DNA from 4 places in the Citrobacter sp. Cm046 genome. Region 2 is predicted to be linked to each of the others. Evidence: predicted binding sites of a transcription regulator. Region 2 holds the regulator's gene; each other region holds the start of a gene.
The links. The regulator PurR, encoded in region 2, represses purine synthesis genes. The targets are predictions, from matches to a motif close to CANGCAAACGTTTGCNTG.
Positions count from the first base shown of each region.

Region 1: a site for PurR is predicted at 2,206-2,223, ahead of glyA (serine hydroxymethyltransferase). Genes of this name have one in related genera too.
Region 3: a site for PurR is predicted at 2,440-2,457, ahead of gltS (sodium/glutamate symporter). Genes of this name have one in related genera too.
Region 4: a site for PurR is predicted at 1,973-1,990, ahead of cvpA (colicin V production protein). Genes of this name have one in related genera too.

Region 1 covers NZ_JAOWGP010000035.1:40,198-44,075, reverse strand. Annotated here, with positions in the region: gene OGX98_RS06375 (ROK family transcriptional regulator) at 1-400, shown strand, start outside; partial or broken gene OGX98_RS06370 (hypothetical protein) at 364-685, opposite strand; gene glyA (serine hydroxymethyltransferase) at 836-2,089, opposite strand; gene hmpA (NO-inducible flavohemoprotein) at 2,416-3,606, shown strand; gene glnB (nitrogen regulatory protein P-II) at 3,666-3,878, opposite strand, start outside.
Region 2 covers NZ_JAOWGP010000037.1:8,945-12,822, reverse strand. Annotated here, with positions in the region: gene punR (DNA-binding transcriptional activator PunR) at 1-627, shown strand, start outside; gene purR (HTH-type transcriptional repressor PurR) at 633-1,658, opposite strand; gene cydH (cytochrome bd-I accessory subunit CydH) at 1,956-2,045, shown strand; gene OGX98_RS08790 (MFS transporter) at 2,223-3,392, shown strand; gene sodB (superoxide dismutase [Fe]) at 3,433-3,878, opposite strand, start outside.
Region 3 covers NZ_JAOWGP010000030.1:270,181-274,058, forward strand. Annotated here, with positions in the region: gene recG (ATP-dependent DNA helicase RecG) at 1-1,029, shown strand, start outside; gene gltS (sodium/glutamate symporter) at 1,078-2,283, opposite strand; gene xanP (xanthine/proton symporter XanP) at 2,509-3,878, shown strand, end outside.
Region 4 covers NZ_JAOWGP010000043.1:276,635-280,512, reverse strand. Annotated here, with positions in the region: gene folC (bifunctional tetrahydrofolate synthase/dihydrofolate synthase) at 1-1,118, shown strand, start outside; gene dedD (cell division protein DedD) at 1,108-1,776, shown strand; gene cvpA (colicin V production protein) at 2,046-2,534, shown strand; gene purF (amidophosphoribosyltransferase) at 2,570-3,878, shown strand, end outside.

The DNA of each region.
Region 1 (3,878 bases), on a different contig from region 2:
TAGTGCACTGAAAAAACAGGCCAGAGTGTGGATGAAATCTCAACCGGCACCCCATTATGATCCGGAAACACTGACTACCGATCAACTAATTGATGCCTGGAAACACGGAGATGTGCGTATTCAGGCCTGGGCCGAACACGCAGCCAGTGCAATTGGACTGAGTCTGTATAACTTTCTGAATATATTGAATATTAATCAAATATGGCTGTACGGCCGTAGCTGCGCCTTTGGTGATAGTTGGTTACATACTCTGGTACAGCAAACCGGATTTAATCCGTTCGACCACGGCGATAATCCGCGTGCCAGAGCAACACAGATAAGCTTCGGTCAACTTAACCGCGCTCAGCAATTGATGGGAATTGGTTATCTGTATGTGGAATCACAGCTTAGCGAGCTGTAGTCATTACCCGTCATAGTCACTGCCAAACATCCCTGTACCGTAGCGATAAAATCCGCCAGCGCAGATTTTATCGCCGACTTTTGGCCTGAAAACCACCAGCTCGGTATTAAAATTATTCATATAACCGGGCATCAAAGCCTCTCCTGTACCGGCCAGGCTCATGATCACCTGAATATTCGTAGAGACCTGAACAATAATGGGCTGACTTTGTTGCTGTTTAAACCACGCCTTCACAGCTATCGCTAACGAGCCGGAACAGGGCGGAGCAATACTGACATAACTCAAAAATCAGGGGCGTAAAATGCAATTACTGAGGCAGTGGATTCAGGCAGAAAAAAAGCCGCAGATAGCGGCTTTATTAGATGAGTCAGTGACGCTTAAATCGATATAACTACCGGATGTGATGTTAAACCACCATCCGGCAATAAAAATGACTTACGCGTAAACAGGGAAGCGTGCGCAGATATCCAGGACTTTCGCTTTGACGCGCTCGATTACAGCTTCATCATTGATGTTGTCCAGAACATCGCACATCCAGCCAGCCAGCTCTTTCACTTCGGCTTCTTTGAAACCACGACGGGTCACAGCCGGGGAACCGATACGAATACCGGAAGTGACGAACGGGCTCTTCGGATCGTTCGGTACGCTGTTTTTGTTAACGGTGATGTTAGCACGGCCCAGCGCAGCGTCAGCTTCTTTACCGGTCAGGTTTTTATCAACCAGATCCAGCAGGAACAGGTGGTTCTCAGTACCGCCAGAAACCACTTTGTAACCACGGTTCAGGAATACTTCCACCATCGCTTTAGCATTTTTCGCAACCTGCTGCTGGTAGACTTTGAACTCTGGCTCCATCGCTTCTTTCAGTGCCACCGCTTTCGCCGCGATAACGTGCATCAGTGGGCCGCCCTGCGCGCTAGGGAATACAGCAGAGTTCAGTTTTTTGTACAGCTCTTCGCTACCGTCTTTTGCCAGGATCAGGCCGCCGCGCGGACCCGCCAGGGTTTTGTGGGTAGTGGTGGTAACAACATGAGCATGCGGAACCGGGTTCGGGTACACGCCCGCGGCAATCAGACCGGCAACGTGCGCCATGTCGACGAACAGGTATGCGCCAATGCTGTCGGCGATTTCACGCATTTTTGCCCAATCAACCACTCCGGAGTAAGCAGAGAAGCCACCGATAATCATCTTCGGTTTGTGCTCCTGAGCCTGCTTCGCCATGTCTTCGTAGTCAATCTTGCCGGATTCATCGATACCGTAAGGGACGATGTTGTACAGTTTACCTGAGAAGTTTACCGGGGAACCGTGAGTCAGGTGACCGCCTTGCGCCAGGTTCATACCCAGAACGGTATCACCCGGTTGCAGCAGAGCAGTGTAGACAGCGAAGTTAGCCTGAGAACCGGAGTGCGGCTGGACGTTAGCGTAGTCTGCGCCAAACAGCTCTTTGGCGCGATCAATCGCCAGTTGCTCAACGATATCAACGTATTCACAACCACCGTAGTAACGCTTGCCCGGATAACCTTCAGCGTATTTGTTGGTCAGCTGAGACCCCTGCGCCTGCATCACGCGCGGGCTGGTGTAGTTTTCGGAGGCGATCAGTTCGATGTGCTCTTCCTGACGTACTTTTTCCTGCTCCATAGCCTGCCACAGTTCGGCATCATAATCGGCAATGTTCATTTCACGCTTTAACATCCGCATCTCCTGACTCAGCTAACAATAGAATTTCGGCCTAAAAAGGCAGTCCCGTTGGACTTCGGCCAACAGTATAACCGAATCATTCTTCGATAACAGGTCTTGACAAAGGATTTTACGCAAACGATTACCTTCAGAGCACGCAAGGCTTTGGAGAACAAAGGTCTGCTTAATTTCAACGGATTTCTTTTCAGGTTTGTGATGCAGATTTTTCACGTTGTAACCATTACAACGCAAAGTTACAAAGAACCATTTACAATGCAGGGGTATTTTTTATAAGATGTATTTGACATACATCATTAAAGTCTCAGATAAAGGAAGACAGTATGCTTGACGCACAAACCATCGCTACAGTGAAAGCCACCATTCCCCTGCTGGTTGAGACAGGCCCGAAGCTGACCGCCCATTTCTACGATCGCATGTTTACGCATAACCCCGAACTCAAAGAAATTTTCAACATGAGTAACCAGCGTAATGGCGATCAACGTGAAGCATTATTTAACGCCATCGCCGCTTACGCCAGCAATATCGAAAACCTGGCGGCGTTGCTGCCTGCGGTTGAGAAAATAGCCCAGAAGCATACCAGCTTCCAGATTAAGCCCGAGCAGTACAACATCGTGGGCGGTCACCTGCTGGCAACGCTGGACGAAATGTTCAGTCCAGGTCAGGAAGTGCTGGATGCCTGGGGAAAAGCGTATGGCGTGCTGGCTAACGTCTTCATCAACCGCGAAGCACAGATTTACAGTGAAAACGCCAACAAAAATGGTGGCTGGGAAGGTACTCGTCCGTTCCGTATCGTGGCAAAAACCCCGCGTAGCGCGTTGATCACCAGCTTTGAGTTTGAGCCGGTCGATGGCGGTGCGGTGGCAGAATACCATCCGGGGCAATATCTGGGCGTCTGGCTGAAGCCGGAAGGTTTCCCGCATCAGGAAATTCGTCAGTACTCTCTGACCCGCAAACCGGATGGTAAAGGCTATCGTATTGCCGTTAAACGCGAAGACGGCGGCCAGGTTTCTACCTGGTTGCATAACCACGCGAATATCGGTGACATCGTTCATTTAGCCGCACCAGCGGGCGATTTTTTCATGGATGTGGCAACCGATACGCCAGTATCTCTGATTTCTGCGGGTGTTGGTCAGACGCCGATGCTGGCCATGCTGGATACGCTGGCAAAATCCGGGCACACCGCACAGGTTAACTGGTTCCACGCGGCAGAAAACGGCGATGTGCATGCTTTTGCCGATGAAGTAAGTGAACTGGGTAAAACGCTGCCGCGCTTTACCGCACATACCTGGTATCGTGAGCCGAACGAAGCGGATCGCGAAAAAGGTGGATATGACAGCGAAGGACTGATGGATTTAAACAAGATGGAAGGTGCAATCAGCGACCCGTCAATGCAGTTTTATCTGTGTGGTCCGGTTGGCTTTATGCAGTTTGCCGCGAAGCAACTGGTCGGTCTGGGCGTGAAGAACGAAAACATTCACTACGAATGTTTCGGTCCACATAAAGTGCTGTAGTTCGTTATAAAGCAGGCCTGATGGCGCTACGCCTGTCAGGCCTGCTAAGCAGACCCGACTTAAATTGCCGCGTCGTCTTCTTCACCGGTACGAATACGAATAACGCGTGCCACGTCAAAGACAAAAATCTTGCCGTCGCCAATTTTACCCGTTTGTGCAGTACGAATAATGGTATCGACGCAGGTATCAACAATATCGTCAGTTACCACAATTTCAATTTTCACCTTCGGCAGAAAATCCACCATATATTCCGCGCCGCGATACAGTTCGGT
Region 2 (3,878 bases):
AATATTGTGCGACCGGAACGCACCCGGCAGATGATTGTGGATTTCTATCGTCACTTCGATGATGTGGAACTGCTGGTTTTTCAGGAAGTGTTTAACGGTGTCTGGGATGCGCTATCGGATGGTCGCGTCGAACTGGCGATCGGTGCAACGCAGGCGATTCCGGTGGGGGGACGTTACACGTTTCGTGATATGGGAATGCTGAGCTGGAGTTGCGTGGTGGCGAGCCATCACCCGTTGGCTTCGATTCCCGGGCCATTAAGCGATGACACGTTGCGCAACTGGCCGTCGTTGGTTCGTGAAGATACTTCGCGCACGCTACCGAAACGAATCACATGGCTGCTGGATAACCAAAAACGTGTCGTGGTACCGGACTGGGAATCCTCTGCTACCTGTTTATCGGCTGGGCTATGTGTGGGCATGGTGCCAACACATTTTGCTAAACCGTGGATCGATAGCGGTAAGTGGGTTGCTTTGCAGCTGGAAAACCCTTTTCCTGATGCCGCATGTTGTCTGACCTGGCAGCAAAATGATACGTCGCCAGCACTGCTCTGGTTGCTGGACTACCTGGGAGATAGCGAAACGCTGAATAAAGAGTGGCTACGGGAGCCGGAACAGGCTCCCGTATAACAGGTTTAACGACGGTAATCGCGGAATGGGCCGTCGGCAACGGAGCGACGCTCCACCAGTCGAGGGTGGACCTCAATAGATTGCGACTCTTCGCGCTTGTTTACGATACGGTCTAACAGCATATTGAAGGCAGTCTCACCTAACGAATCTTTCGGCTGGTGAATCGTGGTCAACGCTGGCGTGAAGAAGCGGGCGTTGCGCACGTTGTCATAACCGATCAACGACACATCCTGCGGTACACGCAAACCCATCTCGTCAGCGGCGCAAAGAGCACCCATCGCCATGATATCGCCACCGCAGAAGACGGCAGTCGGACGATGCGACTGGGAGAGGATTTGCTGCATGGCGCGATATCCGGATTCTGGTTCAAAATCGCCCTGTACGATCCAGTTTTCAGGTACTTTAATCAGCGCTTCTTCCATCGCTTTCATAAATCCTGCCAGGCGTCCGGCGCCGGTGTTGCGCTCCATAGGGCCTGGGATCACGCCAATCTCGCGGTGGCCGCGTTCTACCAGATATCGACCCGCCATATAACCGCCTTCGAAAGCGTTATCAATGACCGTGTCGGTAAAGTCGGCTTTCGCTTCGCCCCAGTCCATGACGACCATCGGAATATGGCGATACTCTTCGAGCATGGAAAGCAGTGATTCCGGATACTCAGAACACATTACCAGTAAGCCATCGACGCGCTTTTGCGCCATCATTGAGAGATATGCCTGCTGCTTTTCGAGGCTATTCCATGCGTTACCCAGAATCAGCGTGTAGCCTTTCTGGAAACAATTTTTCTCAACGGCTTCGATAATTTCCGCGAAATAGGCGGCTTCGCTGCTGGTCGCCAACAAGCCGATCGACTTGGTGTGATTCACCTTCAGGCTGCGCGCAACTGCGCTGGGAGAGTAGTGCAACTCTTTAATGGCTGCCCAGACTGCATTACGCGTTTCTTCCGCGACAAAGCGCGTCTTGTTAATTACATGTGATACGGTTGTAGTGGAAACGTTTGCTCGCTTCGCTACATCTTTAATTGTTGCCATTACATCTCACTCCAGACCATATCCTAAGCTCCTGAGAATACTCCAGGTAAACGTTTGCCTTTACACACCCTTAACGCAACGTCAGAGTTGCGGCACGCCGGGAAAACGACACGGAACGTCAGGAAGGGGTCAATGGCCGGTACGCTAATCAAGTAAGCGTGGAATTTTGTCTGATCTTAACGAAAAGGGGAAGAGTTAAAAGCATTTATCAATATAAATCGTGAGAGATTTTTGCGTTCAAGTATGCAAAAATGCGCAATATCACTTTTTGTGTGGGAATAAAAAGGAGAAAACTTGATGAGCACCGATCTGAAATTTTCGTTAGTCACCACCATTATTGTTCTGGGCCTGATTGTAGCAAGTGGTTTGACCGCAGCACTGCATTGATTTACTCCGAGGGAGAGCAATCTCCCTCATCCCTTCAGCACGTTTTTCCCGTTCTATTATTTGCGAATTTGCAAAAGTCTTTTGCAAATTTGTTAACTTTATTATTTTTGCGATCAATGTCATGCTTTTGGCTCTTATTACGTGTCGTGCCACGGCTCGACGTTATGGAGTCGAAGTATGAAAATAAATTATCCGTTACTGGCACTGGCGATTGGTGCGTTCGGTATTGGCACGACCGAATTTTCTCCTATGGGATTATTACCCGTCATTGCCCGGGGTGTGGATGTCTCGATTCCTGCTGCCGGAATGTTAATCAGCGCATATGCGGTTGGCGTGATGGTGGGTGCTCCGTTGATGACATTGTTGCTTTCTCATCGTGCGCGCCGTAATGCGCTTATTTTTCTGATGGCGATATTTACACTGGGTAATGTGCTTTCGGCAATTGCACCGGATTACACCACTCTCATGCTTTCACGTATTTTGACCAGTCTTAATCACGGCGCTTTTTTTGGCCTTGGTTCTGTTGTGGCGGCGAGCGTGGTGCCAAAACACAAGCAGGCCAGCGCGGTTGCTACCATGTTTATGGGCCTAACGATCGCCAATATTGGCGGTGTCCCTGCGGCAACCTGGCTGGGCGAGACCATCGGCTGGCGAATGTCATTCTTGGCAACTGCGGGTCTGGGCGTGATTGCGATGATCAGTCTGTTCTTCTCGTTACCTAAAGGCGGGGCAGGAGAGCGTCCTGAAGTGCGTAAAGAACTTGCGGTGCTGATGCGTCCGCAGGTTGTCTCGGCGCTACTGACCACCGTATTGGGAGCAGGTGCGATGTTTACGCTTTATACCTATATCTCACCCGTTCTGCACAGTATTACCCATGCCACACCAGCATTTGTCACCGGGATGTTGGTGTTAATTGGCGTTGGTTTCTCTATTGGTAATTATCTTGGTGGTCGGCTGGCAGACAAGTCGGTCAACGGCACGCTGAAAGGCTTTTTATTACTGCTGATGGTCATTATGCTGGCAATTCCATTTCTGGCGCGTAATGAGCTGGGAGCGGCTATCAGTATGGTGGTCTGGGGCGCGGCGACGTTTGCGGTAGTCCCGCCTTTGCAGATGCGCGTGATGCGCGTTGCCAGCGAAGCGCCAGGATTATCTTCATCGGTTAATATTGGGGCATTTAATCTGGGCAATGCCCTCGGGGCTGCGGCTGGTGGCGCAGTGATATCCGGTGGGTTAGGTTATAGCTTTGTGCCGGTGATGGGGGCGATTGTGGCGGGGCTGGCTTTGCTGCTGGTCTTCATCTCAGCGAAAAAACAGCCTCAGGAAGCGTGCCCGACTGCAAATTGACACTAAAACGCAGAAGGGGATCCCTTCTGCGTTGTCATTTTTATGCTGCGAAGTTTTTCGCAACAAACTCCCAGTTTACCAGCGCCCAGAAATGCTCCAGGTAGCCAGGACGTGCATTGCGATAGTCGATGTAGTAGGCGTGTTCCCAGACGTCAACGGTCATCAGAGGTGTCGCATCGGTGGTCAGTGGTGTACCTGCGTTAGAGGTGGAAACGATAGCCAGTTTGCCATCCGTCCCTTTTACCAGCCAGGTCCAGCCGGAACCGAAGTTCTTAATTGCGGCATCGGTGAATTGCGCTTTGAAGTCTGCGAAGCTGCCAAAGGATGCAGTAATGGCTTCGGCCAGTTTTCCGGTCGGTTCGCCACCAGCGTTTGGTGCCAGACAGTTCCAGTAGAACGTGTGGTTCCATACCTGAGCTGCGTTATTAAATACACCGCCTTCAGAGCTACGTACGATCTCTTCCAGTGACTTGCCTTCAAACGCTG
Region 3 (3,878 bases), on a different contig from region 2:
GCGGGTAAGCAGAAAGGTAAAGCGCGTCTTGCGCAACAGGAAGCTATCGCCAGCGGACAGGTGCAGATGATTGTCGGCACTCATGCGATTTTCCAGGAGCAGGTGCAGTTCAACAGTCTGGCGCTGGTTATCATCGACGAACAACACCGCTTTGGGGTTCACCAGCGTCTGGCGCTGTGGGAAAAAGGTCAACAGCAGGGTTTTCACCCGCACCAGTTGATCATGACCGCTACCCCGATCCCCCGTACGCTGGCAATGACCGCCTATGCCGATCTCGATACCTCGGTGATTGACGAACTGCCTCCGGGCCGTACACCAGTCACTACTGTCGCCATCCCGGATACCCGTCGCAGCGACATTATTGACCGCGTGCGTAACGCCTGCACTCACGAAGGGCGTCAGGCATACTGGGTCTGCACGCTCATTGAAGAGTCTGATTTACTGGAAGCACAGGCTGCGGAAGCCACGTGGGAAGAACTTAAACTCGCCCTGCCAGAACTCAATATTGGCCTGGTACATGGGCGAATGAAACCTGCAGAGAAACAATCGGTGATGGCCGCCTTCAAACAGGGTGAACTGCATCTGCTGGTCGCCACCACGGTGATTGAAGTTGGCGTGGACGTGCCAAACGCCAGCCTGATGATTATCGAAAACCCGGAGCGCTTAGGCCTGGCCCAGTTGCACCAGCTTCGTGGCCGCGTAGGCCGTGGCGCGGTGGCCTCTCACTGTGTGCTGCTCTACAAATCGCCGCTTTCAAAAACTGCTCAGAAGCGTCTGCAAGTGTTGCGGGACAGCAACGACGGATTCGTTATTGCGCAAAAAGATTTGGAGATCCGCGGCCCGGGCGAATTGTTAGGAACGCGTCAGACCGGAACTGCAGAATTCAAAGTGGCGGATTTGCTGCGCGATCAGGCGATTATTCCGGAAGTTCAGCGCATTGCCCGTCACATTCATGAACGTTATCCACAACAGGCGATGGCGCTGATAGAGCGCTGGATGCCGGAAACAGAGCGCTACTCCAACGCATAACAGATCAAGATCAATAGCGGCGGCGGTTATCACACCGCCGCACAGCCTTTATTGCGCAAAAATCGGCAACAGTAGATACAGCTTAATCACCAGCGCGTTGACAATATCGATAAAGAACGCCCCCACCATTGGCACCACCAAAAATGCCATATGCGACGGACCAAAACGCTCAGTAATTGCCTGCATATTGGCAATCGCCGTCGGCGTCGCGCCAAGACCAAAACCACAGTGTCCTGCCGCCAGCACCGCTGCATCATAGTTCTTACCCATCATGCGCCAGGTCACGAATACAGCGTACAGCGCCATGAAAATGGTCTGTACAACGAGGATAGCCAGCATCGGCAGTGCCAGTGAAGCCAGCTCCCACAGTTTCAGGCTCATCAACGCCATCGCGAGGAATAGCGACAGGCTAACGTTACCCAACACCGAAACCGCACGCTCAAATACCCGATAAAAGCCCATTAACGCCAGGCCATTGCTGAGGATCACCCCCACAAACAGCACGCAAACAAAAGTCGGAAGTTCCAGTATCGTTCCCACCAGCAATTGCGCAACGATTTTTCCGACCGTCAGACAGATAGCAATCAGCGCGATGGTTTCAATCAGCACCAGAGAGGTGATTATGCGCCCGACATCCGGTTTTTCAAACGCGGTCGGAACCGCCTGATCGTCCGGCATACCGTCCGGCGTCGTGGAGTGCTTTACCAGATAGCGCGCCACCGGACCACCAATCAGTCCGCCCAACACCAGGCCAAACGTTGCGCACGCCATCGCCACTTCGGTGGCATTGGTGAAACCATAGCGTTCAATAAACAGTTTGCTCCACGCAGCTCCTGTGCCGTGGCCGCCAGAGAGCGTTATCGAACCGGCAATCAGCCCCATCAGCGGGTCAAGGCCGAGCAGACTTGCCATCCCAATACCAATGGCGTTCTGCATCAATAGCAAACCTACCACCACAATCAGAAATATTCCCACCACGCGCCCACCGGCTCGCAGGCTGGCGATATTGGCGTTCAGGCCGATAGTCGCAAAGAACGCCAGCATCAGCGGATCGCGCAGCGTCATATCAAAATTGACTTCCCAGCCCATACTTTTTTTCAGTACCAACAGCGCGATCGCCACCAGCAATCCACCCGCTACAGGTTCGGGAATGGTGTATTTCTTCAGGAAGGGAACAGACTGGACGAGCTTGCGCCCCAGCAGCAACACCAGGGTTGCAGCAACCAGTGTTGATAAAGTATCGAGGTAAAACATATACAGCTCCATTAGTGCGTTTAGCACAGTCACGCACGATGCATTCCAGATCGATTTTTAGCTCTTAATGAGTTATCGGGGTGGATTTTAAGCAGAAAATGATGAAAAGTTATATAAAAATGTTTGTTTATCCGTTTTAAATATTAGCAATAGTTACTGGCAAACGTTTGCTTTTACGCCCTGGTCAGATAAAATCACCGCTTTTCCACCATGGGATTGCCTCTGATGTCCGTTAACGCCGTAGAGTCAGCAAATGCGCAACCGGTTGCGCAGACTCACAACAGTGAACTGATTTACCGTCTTGAAGATCGCCCTCCGCTAGCCCAGACCCTGTTTGCCGCCTGTCAGCACCTGCTGGCGATGTTCGTCGCGGTTATCACGCCTGCCCTGCTCATCTGCCAGGCGCTCGGTTTACCGGCTCAGGATACTCAACACATTATCAGTATGTCGCTGTTCGCATCTGGCGTAGCTTCCATCATTCAGATTAAAGCCTGGGGGCCAGTTGGCTCGGGGCTGTTATCCATTCAGGGCACCAGCTTTAACTTTGTTGCGCCGCTGATTATGGGCGGCACGGCGCTGAAAACCGGTGGTGCCGATGTCCCTACTATGATGGCAGCGCTGTTTGGCACGTTAATGCTGGCAAGCTGCACTGAAATGGTTATTTCTCGTGTACTGCATCTGGCGCGCCGTATTATTACCCCGCTGGTCTCCGGCGTGGTGGTGATGATCATCGGCTTGTCGCTGATTCAGGTCGGCCTGACATCGATTGGTGGCGGCTACGCGGCGATGAGTGATAACACCTTTGGCGCACCGAAGAATTTGATGCTGGCAGGTGTCGTACTGGCACTCATTATCATTCTGAATCGCCAGCGCAACCCATACCTGCGCGTTGCGTCACTGGTAATTGCGATGGCCGCGGGCTACCTGCTGGCCTGGTTTATGGACATGCTGCCGCAAAATACCGCACCGGTAAGCCAGGACCTCATCATGGTGCCAACACCGCTGTACTATGGTCTGGGTATCGACTGGAACCTACTGCTGCCGCTGATGCTGGTCTTTATGATCACTTCGCTGGAAACCATCGGTGATATTACGGCCACGTCCGATGTCTCCGAACAACCCGTCTCCGGCCCGCTGTATATGAAGCGTCTGAAAGGTGGCGTATTGGCTAACGGTCTGAACTCATTTGTCTCCGCCGTATTCAACACCTTCCCGAACTCCTGCTTTGGGCAGAACAACGGGGTCATCCAGTTAACCGGCGTCGCCAGCCGCTATGTCGGCTTTGTAGTCGCGCTGATGCTGATCGCACTGGGCCTGTTCCCGGCGGTAAGTGGTTTTGTGCAGCACATTCCAGAACCCGTTTTGGGCGGCGCTACGCTGGTCATGTTTGGTACCATTGCAGCATCCGGGGTACGCATTGTTTCACGCGAGCCGTTGAATCGCCGCGCCATTCTGATTATCGCGTTGTCGCTGGCTGTCGGTCTTGGCGTCTCCCAGCAGCCGCTGATCCTGCAGTTTGCTCCTGACTGGGTGAAAAACTTACTCTCCTCCGGCATTGCCGCTGGCGGTATTACCGCTATCGTCCTGAACCTGAT
Region 4 (3,878 bases), on a different contig from region 2:
TCTTCACGGTGGCGGGAACCAACGGTAAGGGTACAACCTGCCGCACGCTGGAGTCCGTACTGACGGCAGCCGGATATAAAGTCGGTGTGTACAGCTCTCCCCATCTGGTGCGCTACACAGAACGTGTTCGTGTGCAGGGAAATGAGTTACCGGAAGCGGCCCACACAGCCTCATTTGCTGAGATTGAAGCCGCACGCGGTGACATTTCCCTGACCTATTTTGAATATGGCACGCTGTCGGCGCTGTGGCTGTTCAAACAGGCACAGCTTGATGTGGTGATTCTGGAGGTTGGCCTGGGTGGGCGTCTGGATGCCACGAATATTGTCGATGCTGATGTCGCGGTGGTTACCAGTATTGCGCTCGACCATACTGACTGGCTGGGACCTGATCGTGAAAGTATTGGTCGTGAGAAGGCCGGCATTTTCCGTGCCGAAAAACCGGCTATTGTTGGCGAACCTGAAATGCCTTACACCATTGCAGATGTCGCGCAAGAGACCGGAGCGAATTTGCAACGATATGGCGTGGACTGGCGCTATGCTGTAACGGACAATGACTGGTCCTTTACGGACTGTCACGGTACGCTGGCGCACCTGCCGTTACCACAGGTTCCACAACCAAATGCCGCAACTGCACTGGCTGCCCTGCGGACAAGTGGACTTAATGTGAGCGAGCAGGCGATTCGTGAAGGTATCGAGTTGGCTATTTTGCCGGGACGCTTCCAGATTGTGAGCGAGTCGCCACGTGTTATTTTTGATGTCGCCCATAATCCTCATGCGGCGGAATATCTGACCGGGTGTCTGAAAAAGTTAGTGAAAAACGGGCGCGTACTGGCGGTTATCGGTATGCTACATGATAAAGATATTGCAGGTACGCTGGCCTGGTTGAAAAGCGTGGTTGACGCCTGGTATTGTGCTCCCCTGGAAGGTCCGCGGGGCGCGACAGCAGAACAACTGCTGGAGCATTTGGGCAAAGGCGAAGCCTATGGCAGCGTTGCTCAGGCATGGCATGCTGCGCTGGCAGATGCAAAACCAGAAGATACCGTGTTGGTGTGTGGATCGTTTCACACTGTCGCACATGTCATGGAAGTGATAGACGTGGGGAGAAGCGGTGGCGAGTAAGTTTCAGAATCGATTAGTTGGCACAATTGTGCTGGTGGCGCTTGGGGTGATTGTGCTTCCCGGGTTGCTTGACGGGCAAAAAAAACATTATCAGGATGAGTTTGCGGCGATCCCTCTGGTGCCTAAACCTGGCGATCGCGATGAGCCAGACATGATGCCTGCGGCAACGCAGGCGCTGCCGACGCAACCGCCAGAAGGCGCGGCAGAAGAGGTGCGTGCAGGTGATGCTGCTGCGCCGTCACTGGATCCGTCACGCCTGACTGCGGCAAACAGTGCGGAGTTTGATCCCATACCTGCGCCTGTCGAACAGCCGAAACCAAAACCGAAGCCGCAACCACAGCCTGTTGCACCCGCACCTGCACCTGCACCTGCGCCAACGCCTAAACCGGCAGTTGCGGAGACTCCGACCCCAACCGGGAAAGCGTACGTCGTGCAACTCGGTGCGCTGAAAAACGCCGATAAGGTCAATGAGATCGTTGGTAAACTTCGGGGAGCTGGCTTCCGGGTATATACTTCCCCGTCAACGCCAGTACAGGGTAAAATAACCCGCATTCTTGTCGGGCCTGACGCCTCCAGAGATAAGCTGAAAAACTCGCTCGGCGAACTGCAAAAGATCTCCGGTTTGAGTGGGGTCGTGATGGGTTACACCCCGAACTAAACCGTGGTGCCAGCATCGCTATCCTGCACGGGATTGTGCCTGATGGCGGTGTGCTGGCAGGCTTACAGTGTTGCTGTGTTGTGAGCCGGATAAGGTGCTTGCACCGCCATCCGGCAGTGCCCGAAGAGGCAAAAAGTTCGATGGCGTTGATGATTTTTTCAGCGCCATTTTTATTTACGCGTGGAAAGGAAATCCCTACGCAAACGTTTTCTTTTTCTGTTAGAATGCGCCCCGAACAGGACGACAGGGCGTAAAATCGTGGGACACTTATGGTCTGGATTGATTACGCCATTATCGCGGTGATTGGTTTTTCCTGTCTGGTTAGCCTGATCCGTGGCTTTGTTCGTGAAGCATTATCGTTGGTGACTTGGGGTTGTGCTTTCTTTGTCGCCAGCCATTACTACACTTACCTGTCTGTCTGGTTTACGGGCTTTGAAGACGAACTGGTTCGAAATGGGATTGCTATCGCGATACTGTTTATCGCGACACTTATCGTCGGCGCTATCGTTAATTTTGTGATAGGCCAACTGGTGGAGAAAACAGGCCTGTCGGGTACCGACAGGGTGTTGGGGATCTGCTTTGGTGCTCTGCGAGGAGCGTTGATCGTCGCCGCCATTCTGTTTTTTCTCGATACGTTTACCGGTGTGTCGAAAAGTGAAGACTGGAGCAAGTCACAGTTGATCCCGCAGTTCAGTTTCATCATCAGATGGTTTTTTGACTATCTGCAAAGCTCGTCAAGTTTCTTGCCCAGACCCTAACGGTTCTGAGATGTGGCTTAACGAGGAAAAGACGTATGTGCGGTATTGTCGGTATCGCCGGTGTTATGCCGGTAAACCAGTCGATTTATGACGCGTTAACGGTGCTCCAGCATCGTGGTCAGGATGCCGCTGGCATCATCACCATTGATGCCAACAACTGCTTCCGTTTGCGAAAGGCAAACGGAATGGTGAGCGACATTTTTGAAGCTCGCCATATGCAGCGTTTGCAGGGCAATATGGGCATTGGCCATGTGCGTTACCCAACGGCTGGCAGCTCCAGCGCCTCCGAAGCTCAACCTTTTTACGTCAACTCACCATATGGCATTACGCTTGCCCACAATGGCAACCTGACCAATGCGCATGAGCTGCGTAAAAAGCTGTTTGAAGAAAAGCGTCGCCACATCAACACCACTTCAGATTCTGAAATTCTGCTGAATATTTTCGCCAGCGAGCTGGATAACTTCCGTCACTATCCGCTGGAAGCCGATAATATTTTTGCGGCTATCGCCGCAACTAACCGCCAGATCCGCGGCGCATATGCCTGCGTGGCGATGATTATCGGTCACGGGATGGTCGCTTTCCGCGATCCTAACGGTATTCGCCCACTGGTGCTTGGCAAACGCGATATTGGCGATGGTCGTACCGAATACATGGTTGCCTCCGAAAGCGTGGCGCTGGATACGCTTGGTTTTGAATTCCTGCGTGACGTTGCACCTGGCGAAGCGGTGTATATCACTGAAAAAGGCCAGTTGTTTACCCGTCAGTGTGCGGATAATCCGGTCAGTAATCCGTGTCTGTTCGAATACGTCTACTTTGCGCGTCCTGATTCTTTCATCGACAAAATTTCCGTCTACAGCGCCCGTGTGAATATGGGGACTAAGCTTGGCGAAAAAATTGCCCGCGAGTGGGAAGATCTGGATATTGACGTCGTCATCCCGATTCCGGAAACCTCTTGTGACATCGCGCTGGAAATAGCCCGTATTCTTGGCAAACCGTATCGCCAGGGTTTTGTGAAAAACCGCTATGTGGGGCGCACTTTTATCATGCCGGGTCAGCAGTTGCGCCGTAAATCTGTACGCCGTAAGCTGAATGCTAACCGTGCTGAATTCCGTGATAAGAACGTGTTGCTGGTGGATGATTCTATCGTGCGCGGCACCACCTCAGAACAGATTATCGAGATGGCGCGTGAAGCCGGGGCGAAGAAGGTGTACCTGGCCTCTGCCGCACCGGAAATCCGCTTTCCGAACGTCTACGGTATTGACATGCCAACGGCGACGGAGCTAATTGCTCACGGGCGCGAAGTGGACGAGATCCGCCAGATAATTGGTGCTGACGGTCTTATCT